2 regions of the Paraglaciecola sp. 25GB23A genome follow, and region 1 is predicted to be linked to the other one. Evidence: predicted binding sites of a transcription regulator. Region 1 holds the regulator's gene; the other holds the start of a gene.

Region 1 (5,471 bases):
TAATAAAGTTAACCACGCCTGCTACCGCATCTGAACCGTATAGTGCTGATGCACCATCTTTGACCACTTCCATACGACCGATTGCTATCATCGGCACTAATGAACTGGTATCAACAAAGTTTAGACCGTCATTGGTTGGTTGAGCGTTGACCACTTGTCGTTTGTTATTGAGTAGGACTAGCGTTGAAGCAACGCCTAAGCCTCTTAAATTTATATTTGACGTTCCTGCCGTTGCATTCTGCGTAAATGCATCAGGATTGTTTTGTGCACCAGTATTAATGGTTAAGGTTTGGGTGATATCACTTATATTCTTTGCACCGATAGAGTCTATTGCCACTGCATCTATCACTGCTAAGGGTGATGGTGATTCAAAATTTTCACTGCGACGTACAAAACTGCCCGTCACCATGATCAATTCAACTTCGCTTTCTTTCACTGCTTGTTCTTGAGCTAAGGCGCCAGTTTGCGCAGTGAGTAACTGCGTGGCAATCGCTGCTGAAAGCAGACTTAACTTTGTTTTTAGTTTCATGATGTGTCCCAATACGTGAGTTATCAGATATTAAAAGTGTCATTCCGTAACATAACCGCAGCTCGCTAATGATAAGTTGGTAAGCTTAGTAACTCTTTTAACTCTAATAATATTGTTATGTCATTGAGTTATAACGCCAACTATCTGTTTGATAGCTGGTCATCCTCACATTGATAGTAGGCGGCCATTGGCTCGATGTAAATAAATTGTTATTGATATGTGAACATCAATTCTAACAATGGTCAGACCACTCAGCCCTAAAACTCAATAAGCACACTTATATAAGACAATATCTTTCACTTTTAATCACTTAAATAGTTTTGCAGGATAAAATGGTGACGGCCAATTACCCCAGTAAACGAAGATTTTGCGTAAAAATCTCGTTTATATCTATCAGCAAAATTAATTATAAATTTTGTTTTGTATCCTCATCAATCAACCTTTCTTTGAAACTAATAAGTTTTACTGCTTTTCAGCCAATGTTGCACCGACTAACAACATTAAAAACGTACCTTTCATCGCAGGTTTATTTTTACCTTCAATCTGTGCTTCGGTATCAAAATAAAACAAACAACCAGAATTTTTTTGCACAACGTGACTCAAGGTTGATATAAACCGTATTTGCTCATTAACCCGAACAGGTTCAAGAAAGCGTATTTTATCTACACCATAATTCAAAATTGTTTTGTACTGTGGGTCGGCCGCAAACATATGGTAAAAAGCAGAGGGCATCAAGGTAACGGTGAGATAACCATGGGCAATTGTGGCTTTAAATGGGCTTTCCTTAGCGCAGCGCTCTGGATCAACATGGATCCATTGATGGTCACCCGTGGCTTGGGCAAATAAATCAATATCCTTTTGAGTGATTTTTATCCAATCACTGGCAGGTAGTTGTTCGTTCAAATTCAATTCAAGCAACGTTTTTAGCATGGTTGTTATCCTTTTAGCTCATTTCATTCAAAGTTTAGCAAACCGCAAACTATCAATAAAATGAATGTTCTGTATATTGATATATTGATTTAACTAATAATATAAAGGTAATATCCTTACCATAAATAGTTGAGGTACCTTACATGAACTTAAACCGAATCGACTTAAATTTGTTTGCGGTGTTTGACGCAATTTACACGGCAGGCAGTCTAACTAGAGCCGCAGATGTGCTGTGTATTACGCAACCAGCAGTCAGTAATTCTCTAGCGAGATTGCGTGATATGTTAAATGATCCCTTGTTTGTGCGCACCGGACATAGCATGACACCCACGCCAGTGGCACAAAATATTATTGGCCCAGCCAGAGAAGCTTTGGGCTTATTGCGCAAAAGTGTTCAACAGAGCCATATTTTTGACCCGAGTAAAGCGGAAAAAACTTTTCACTTTGCTGCCCGAGATTTACTTGAAGTCAGTATTATGCCAAGACTAACGGCATTATTACAAAAAAGTGCACCCAATATTTCACTAACTAATTACGATTTAGAGCGCAATAATGTTGTATCAGCCATGGCCAGCGGCCATCTTGATTTTTATGCCGATGCCTCATCTTTTAGCGATCCACATTTGTGCAAACAAAAAATTGCCCAAGACAGACTTGTGGTAGTAGCTCGTAAAAATCACCCTGATTTAGCGCAGGGTATGAATATGGAGACCTTCTTGCGTCTTGGCCATATCAATATTTCACATCGTCGCAGTGGTGCAGGCCCTATTGATGTAGCAATTGATAAACTTGGGGCAAAACGTCATGTGGTTTTGCGTAGTCAGCACTTTTTGACGGTTCCCAGCACTATAGTAAAAACTGACCTTATTTCTTGTCTGCCTTATCATTTAGCTAAACACTACGATATTTCGCTTTATGAATTACCCTTTGATCTGCCTCCCCTTGAGTACTTCTTATATTGGCATGTGAGTGCTGACTTAGACTATGCTCACATGTGGATGCGTGAACAAATTGCTCAAGTTGCAACAGCCTTGCACCCCAATTAAAATCGAGAGATGACTTGGTTCGACCGCAATCCACTTTATTTGTATCTGTTGCACGTAGTATGATGTAGTTTCAAAGTGCGAAAAACCAAGGGTGTTAAAAATACTAATGGAATCGAATTCAATAATTGCACAAACACATACCAAACAATGTACCCATGACCAAAAATTGAGTTGTGGAAATTGTCGCCTCAATACGATTTGTATGCCTGTGAGTTTGCACGTCGATGATATTGACCAACTCAATAAAATTATTCAGCGAGGCCGACCTTTAAATAAAGGTGAATATTTGTATCGAGCCAACGATACATTTACATCTGTATATGCCATCCGTTCTGGTGCAGTTAAGGCCCTGACTATCAGTGACAATGGTGACGAGCAAGTGACCGGCTTTTACTTACCTGGAGAAGTAGTGGGTTTAGATGGTTTAGCCAATAATAATTACACTAATTCGGTTATTGCTCTAGAAACCTCTTCGATTTGCGAAATTCCCTTTGGTCGACTTGAAGAGCTCAGTGTGCAGTTGCCCAAATTGCAACGCCATTTTTTACAGTTGATGAGTCGTGAAATCACCCACGAACAGCAGATTATTAGTTTGTTAGGCAAAGCCAGTGCTGAAGCCCGTATTGCTTCTCTACTTCTGAGTATTTCAACCCGCAATAGTAGTCGCAAATTATCGGCAACCGCATTTTTACTGCCTATGTCGCGCACTGATATTGGCAACTATTTAGGACTTACCATTGAAACTGTAAGCCGAACGTTTGCCCGCTTGCAGAAAACCGATGTGATTGCAGTAGATAAAAAAGAAGTGCTCATTAAAGATGTTCTAGGATTGCAACAACTGGCTAAAGGGGCCGAGTAGTCCTCACCACCATAAACTCAAATATTGATACACATCAAGATCACTTGTCGACTGAGCTAGTATGCTAATGCCAATATTATAAAGGCAAGTTTGCCCTTGGCATTAGAAGGTATTCAATGAATGAGCATCTCACCACTTCACTCCCAGTAATATTTACCTGTCTAAAAAATTGTGAAAACGCGCAGTTTGCCAATGACTTATCTAAGGTAATGGATATTGAAGGAATAGCCCAAGGTTACACTATTATTGAGCTTGCTCAATCAGACGCAATGCTTTCATCCCTGCAGTGCAGCAGTAAACAATGTATGGCGATTGATGGTTGCCAATTACAATGTGCTAAAAATGCCTTATCCCAACTCAACATTTGCCCTACTTGGCATATTGTTCTGACCGACTTTAGCGATAATTTAAGCCATAACTCCCCATTTAATTACGCACAGATGGCCCATGTATTAAAAACTATTCAAACTTTATTAACTTCAGCCAATTAAAGTCTTTACCATAAAGCTTGAGCAATACCCTGCTTGCCAGTTTATTTAAAATAATCTAGATTTTATCTTATTATCTTGTTTTAAAGCTAATTTTATCCAGCTCAATAATATAAGGCTCAACAAATTCGTCTGATGTGCCAATCTAACGCTTGCAGCGCCGAGCTATATAAGAAAATGTGAGACTAGTGTGATTTAACATTTTGGTGGCATGATTAGAAGGTGGTTCATAGCCAAACTTTCAACTATGATGCACTGCAGTATCTATTTAAAACTAAGTGAATTAATGCCCATGAGTTGTCGACTAAATATACAGGTTTTTAGTTCTCTATTGCTGTTGGCTTTTTCAAACTTAGCATTTGCTATAAACATAAGCTTGATCATACCTGACAATAAAGGCCCGGCTTTTTGGGCTCTGGTTCATCATATTAGCGCCGCAGCAGCTGAGCGAGTTGATGTTAATTTAGAGGTCATATATGGTGGAGAAAATCGTTATTCAGTGCGCAGTATTATCGAAGAAATTACTGCGCGTAAAAATAAACCAGACTATCTTATTTTTAGACCCTTTTATGGCAATGCAACAATAGTATTTGACAAAGTTGAGGCAAGTGGCATTCACTTTGTCACTTTAGAACAAGCTTTCTCAGGAGACGAGGCGAAACAATTACAACGGCCACAACAAAAATATAAATATTGGATTGGTGAGGTTAGTTATGACAACGCTTCCGGTGGTCAACTATTACTGGATGCTCTGCTTGGTGAGTTAAAGATTCAACAGCCTACACTTAAGCCCTCTATCACAGCTATTGGTGGGGACTTTGATAATCTATCCCAAACCAGAGAGTATGCATTAACCCAACTGCAACACAATAGAGATCCTAGATTCAATCAAGTTTTCCCCAGCCATTGGAATCCAAATAGCCTAAAAGAGAATATGGGCTTGATTCTTGAGCGTTACCCCGCTACCAGTATTTTTTGGTGCGCAGGTGACCAATTAGCCATTGAAACATTAAAACAATACCGTCAGCTTTCTGATAAGCCGATAATGATAGGAGGTTTCGATTGGCTTCCGGAAGCACTTACCAAAATAAAACAAGGTGAACTTAGTGCCTCAGTGGGCGGACACTTTTTGATGGGCGCTATTGCGATTATTAAAATAGTTGATTTTCAAAACGGTGTTGACCGTTTTTCAACCCACCCAGAATCCTATCAATTTGAGTTAATTACTCGACAAAATGTCGATACTTATCTGGATTTTTTAAAGAAAAATAACTGGAACCATGTTGCATTTGAGCAGTTTTCAACCAGTAAAACAGAAGGAACGCCTCTCCCCTTAACTGTAAACAACATCATAAAGTTTGCCCAGTTCAAGTCGCAATAAAAAAGTATTTGACCTTATTATCTACCTCGATTTGCTCAGCAAAACCCTCGTTAAGGCAGGCGTATTCCAACTCAAACTGATAAAGAGCCTCACGGTCGTATGGGGGAATAACACCATCGACAGCCAGATCATAAAAATAAGACACGGCTCTTACTGCTTGAATATTATTCTCATCTAATGCTTGAGAAATCATTTTTTTCGTTAATCGCCACCAAGTATCATCCTCTGGCGGTGGCAT
Region 2 (5,471 bases), on a different contig from region 1:
TATTCCTACCAATTCTTGGAACAGATTTTTATCCGCTTCCATATTAGTAAGACCACGCATGTAAATTGCGTAATCAACATCGGAGTGATTTGGATTTAGGCGGGTAAAACGATCAATAGTGGCGATCGCTTCGGGCACCTTACCTGATTTGTAATAACTATAAATTAGGTCAAGTTGAATTTGATGAGAAAACGGACCAAAAGGGTATTTGGAGTCCAATGCACTCAAGGTTGTCGTAGCTGCATTAAAATTGCCCAATTTCATCTTTTCTTTAGCATCTTGATAAAGCGCTTGTTCGCTTCGATTACCAATGACGAGGTCTTGATCATCCGGAGATGAGGAACATCCAGCCATTAAAGCAAGCACGCTCCCCAGTATTAATGTATTTATTCGTGAACTATTGGTCATATTTTCTCTAATTACTCTTATTTATATAGGTGATACTTGATATGCCATTCATTGAGTATCAAAAATCCGTTAGAATAGATGTTTATCGATAATAGTTGCGCATTCTACCCCAGCACTTTGGGCTATGCACATATAAATCGTAATGTAACCTTATTGGATCCCTATTGTATGTCTACCCACAGTGAAAAAATTCATTTGCAAACCAGTGTACCGCAAAATTTATTCGGCAAACGCTTAGATCAAGCTTTGGCCGAAATGTTCCCTGATTATTCACGTTCTCGCTTAAAAGAATGGATTTTAAGTGATTGTGTCAAAGTAAATGAGCAAATTGCTAATATTCCACGTGAAAAATTGGTTGGTGAAGAGCTCGTTGAAATCAATGCCCTGATAGAAATGCAAGTTCAGCACGAAGGACAAGATATTCAGCTGAATATCGTTTATGAAGATGATGACATACTGGTTATCAATAAACCGGCAAATTTAGTTGTGCACCCTGGTGCGGGCAATGCCAATGGTACAGTACTTAATGCACTGATAAATCATGCACCACAAATAGCGAATGTACCTCGTGCGGGCATTGTGCATCGTTTAGACAAAGATACAACCGGATTGATGGTGGTGGCCAAAACCATCATCGCTCAAACCCAACTAGTTGAGCAATTGCAAGCCAGAGAAGTTAGCCGCGAATATGAAGCTATTGTTTATGGCACCATGGTGGCAGGTGGAACCGTTGATGCACCTATCGGTCGGCATGAAACCAAACGGACTAATATGGCTGTGCGAGAATCAGGTAAAGATGCGGTAACCCATTACCGGGTTAAAGAAAAATTTCGTGCCCATACATATTTGCGACTTAAACTCGAATCAGGCCGTACCCATCAAATTCGTGTGCACATGTCACATATCCGTTTCCCGCTGGTGGGCGACATAGCCTATGGTGGTCGTCCTCGTCCCCCTAAGGCTGCAACCCAAGAATTTATTGAAACCTTAAGGGCATTTCGCCGCCAAGCTCTGCATGCAGTTCAGCTGGAATTAGTGCATCCCGTCACAGGTGACTGGATGAGTTGGAAAGCCCCTTTACCAGATGACTTTGTGCACTTGCTGTCTGTGATTCGAGAAGACAAGACGATAAATGGTAGCGGAGATGTTTAAGCTTGGCTGAGCCAATTTTTATAAAACCCAAGTGGGCTGCGCCGAGTAATATTTACGCTTATACAAGTTGTCGTAGTGGAGGGGAGTCCCTCCCTCCTTTTGACACTTTTAATGTGGGGCAGCACGTTGGTGACGATCCTGTATTGGTCGAACGTAATCGCAACAAACTGCCCAATAGCGGCAGATTTCAATGGTTAGATCAAACCCACAGTAATGTGTGCATTGAATTACCCAAAAATGAGAGCCACCCACTCGTGGCTGACGCCTGTTTTTCTTATAAAGAAAATCAAGTTTGCGCAGTAATGACAGCAGATTGTTTGCCCATATTATTATGTAATACTCAAGGTACTCTGGTCGCTGCGATTCATGCAGGCTGGCGTGGTTTGGCCAATCGAGTTATCGAAAAAACGTTGGAGAGCATGGATTGCGATAATGCCTCAATCTTGGCGTGGCTTGGGCCTGCCATCAGTCAACAACATTTCGAGGTAGGTGAGGCAGTAAAGCAGGCTTTTATTGAATTCCCACATGCTTTTGTTAAGTCAGTCAATTACTCTCCTACAGAGCCTAAATACTTAGCCGATCTCTATGAAATTGCGCGTCAAAAATTAACCTCCCTAGGGGTATTAAATGTCAGCGGTGGTGAATATTGCAGCTATCAACAAAAATCTTTATTTTTTTCTCATCGCCGCGCCACTCATCAGGGGCTAAAAACAACAGGAAGAATGGTCAGTGCTATCTTTATTGGTTAAGCCAATATAAAGCTATGCCGCTGTGTTGGTTGGTAATGTCGAGATTTGATTAAGATCAAATATTGCTTATATTTAGTGTGTCATTTCAACTCAACTTTAATAACCCTACTTGTATTGCGGTCATTTTATACCCATAACTAGAACAACTTAGTTTTAGTGGTAACCAGAGTCTGGTTATCTTTTTTGGGAGTCATAATATGCAATTAGACCGTTTTACCAGCAAATTACAAATGGGCTTGTCAGAGGCTCAATCATTAGCATTAGGCCGAGACCATCAATATATTGAACCGGTGCATCTGCTCAGTGCTTTGTTGAACCAGCAAGGTGGCTCAGTTCGCTCTTTATTTGATCAAGCTCAACTGAACGTCAATGGCTTACGTTCGGCGCTAGGCGAGGCTCTGGACAAAATACCTCGAGTAGAAGGGGTTGGTGGCGATGTTCAACTGAGTAAAACCACCGTCGTTTTACTTAATCTGAGTGATAAAATAGCGCAAAAACGCAACGACCAGTATATTACCTCGGAAATTTTTGTACTTGCTGCACTAGAGGACAAGGGACGCTTAGGTGAAATCCTCAAACAATTTGGTGCTGACTCAGCTAAAATTGAAAAAGCCATTGAAAAAATGCGCGGCGGTCAAAAAGTCACTGATCAAAACGCAGAAGATGTGCGTCAAGCCTTAGATAAATTTACCACTGATTTAACTGAACGAGCTGAACAAGGCAAGTTAGATCCCGTTATTGGTCGCGATGATGAAATTCGTCGTACCATTCAAGTATTACAACGGCGTACCAAAAATAACCCGGTATTAATTGGTGAACCAGGAGTCGGCAAAACGGCAATAGCTGAAGGTTTAGCTCAGCGGATTATCAATGGCGAGGTGCCTGAAGGCTTGAAAAACAAGCGTGTTTTATCACTTGATATGGGAGCATTAATCGCAGGGGCTAAATTTCGGGGGGAATTTGAAGAGCGTTTAAAAGCGGTGCTCAATGAACTGGCCAAAGAAGAGGGCCGTGTGATCCTATTTATCGATGAACTACATACTATGGTCGGGGCCGGGAAAGGCGAAGGCGCCATGGACGCAGGTAATATGCTCAAACCCGCCTTGGCTCGCGGCGAACTGCATTGTGTCGGTGCCACAACGTTAAATGAATATCGCCAATACATCGAAAAAGACGCCGCGTTAGAGAGGCGTTTTCAAAAAGTACTGGTTGAACAACCGAGTGTTGAAGATACCATCGCTATATTACGAGGCTTGAAAGAGCGCTATGAATTGCATCACTCGGTTGAGATCACTGACCCTGCAATAGTAGCAGCTGCAACCTTGTCTCATCGCTATATTAGCGACCGTCAATTACCTGATAAAGCCATTGATTTAATTGATGAAGCTGCATCGAGTATCCGTTTGCAAATGGACTCAAAACCGGAAGAAATGGATAAATTAGAAAGGCGCATTATTCAGCTTAAGTTAGAAGAGCAGGCCTTGGCTAAAGAAAAAGATGAGGCTAGTCATAAACGCCTAGAGCTAATTGAAATTGAACGTGAACAAGCAGAACATAAATTTTCAGATTTAGAAACGGTTTGGTTGGCTGAAAAGCAGGCCATGCAGGGCACACAAAATATTCGCTCTGAATTAGAACAAGCCAAATTGGATTTGGAAATTGCTCGTCGTGCTTCTGATCTCAGTCGTATGTCAGAATTACAATATGGCAGAATACCAGAGCTGGAAAGTAAATTAGAGTTAGCCACTGAGTCTGAAGATGTCGAAACGACCTTATTGAAAAATAAAGTGACAGAGAATGAAATAGCCGATGTATTGTCGCGTTGGACCGGCATACCTGTGTCTAAAATGTTAGAGGGCGAGAAAGAGAAGTTACTCTCAATGGAAACTGCTTTGCATAAACGTGTTGTAGGTCAGGCAGAAGCTGTTGATGCGGTATCTAATGCCATACGCCGCTCGCGGGCAGGTTTATCTGATCCTAATCGTCCTATTGGTTCATTTTTGTTTTTAGGCCCAACAGGCGTGGGTAAAACGGAATTGTGTAAAACCCTAGCGAGCTTTTTGTTTGATACTGAAGATGCCATGATCCGCATCGACATGTCAGAATTTATGGAAAAACACTCGGTTGCACGCATGGTCGGTGCACCTCCCGGTTATGTCGGTTATGAAGAGGGCGGTTACTTAACTGAGGCCGTGCGCAGAAAACCTTACTCTGTCATTTTATTGGATGAAGTTGAAAAAGCCCATCCAGATGTGTTTAATATTTTACTCCAAGTCCTTGATGACGGGCGCCTAACTGACGGCCAAGGCAGAACCGTCGATTTTAAAAATACGGTGATCATCATGACGTCTAACTTGGGCTCTGACATCATTCAAGAGTCAAATCGGACCAATAACTATGAGCAGATGAAAGCCTTGGTGATGGGGGAAGTAGGGCAGCACTTTAGACCTGAATTCTTAAATCGTATTGATGACGCCGTGGTGTTCCATCCATTAGGGCGTGAGCAAATTAAGTCGATTGCAAAAATTCAGCTTCTATCCTTACGGGAAAGGCTGGCTGCCAAAGGTTATAAATTGGAATTGACCCTGGCCGCGTTAGATAAACTCGCGGATGCAGGCTTTGATCCCGTATTTGGTGCAAGGCCACTAAAACGCGCGATTCAAGTAGAACTTGAAAATCCATTAGCGCAAAAGCTCTTAGCGGGCACCTTGGGTGTTGATGGAGTGGTTAAGATTGATGCAAGTGAAAGTGGTTTTTCAATTAATTGACAATGCACTACTAACTTAATGAAAAAAGCCCAATTTAATTGGGCTTTTTTGTAGTTGGCGGTGTGACTAGGGCTAACCCATTTAAATTGATGCTAATAGTTTTTCTGCGTCACTGCGTTCACTAAAAACAACTGTTGATGCCAAGGCTTGTTGTAGTTCTTCTTTAGCTTCAGCGACGCGACCAAGTTTATGTAATGTGTAGGCAATATGATAACGAATTGCAGGATCATTAGAGTTGATTGCATAGGCCTGTCGAAGAGAAACAAGTCCATCTTCATAGCGCTCCATTTTAGTTAAGATCCAGCCATGAGTATCGAGTACTGCAGGCACGGTACTGGCACTTTCTAAAGCCCGTTTTGCATAAGCCAATGCTTTTGGCAGGTCATCTTGCATG

The links. The regulator FNR, encoded in region 1, switches genes on or off when oxygen is low (the NO sensors DNR and NnrR bind a similar motif). The targets are predictions, from matches to a motif close to TTGATCTAGATCAA.
Region 2: clpB (ATP-dependent chaperone ClpB) is a predicted target of FNR. The motif match lies at 2,355-2,368, and genes of this name have one in related genera.

Annotation. Positions count from the first base shown of each region.
Region 1 is NZ_JBDYKM010000001.1:994,663-1,000,133, reverse strand. It holds gene ABKW31_RS04285 (TonB-dependent receptor) at 1-529, opposite strand, end outside; gene ABKW31_RS04280 (MaoC family dehydratase) at 992-1,459, opposite strand; gene ABKW31_RS04275 (LysR family transcriptional regulator) at 1,603-2,505, shown strand; gene fnr (fumarate/nitrate reduction transcriptional regulator Fnr) at 2,612-3,364, shown strand; gene ABKW31_RS04265 (putative zinc-binding protein) at 3,481-3,855, shown strand; gene ABKW31_RS04260 (ABC transporter substrate-binding protein) at 4,145-5,233, shown strand; gene ABKW31_RS04255 (hypothetical protein) at 5,220-5,471, opposite strand, start outside.
Region 2 is NZ_JBDYKM010000021.1:56,595-62,065, forward strand. It holds gene ABKW31_RS18890 (outer membrane protein assembly factor BamD) at 1-408, opposite strand, end outside; gene rluD (23S rRNA pseudouridine(1911/1915/1917) synthase RluD) at 577-1,560, shown strand; gene pgeF (peptidoglycan editing factor PgeF) at 1,563-2,309, shown strand; gene clpB (ATP-dependent chaperone ClpB) at 2,507-5,077, shown strand; gene prsT (XrtA/PEP-CTERM system TPR-repeat protein PrsT) at 5,159-5,471, opposite strand, start outside.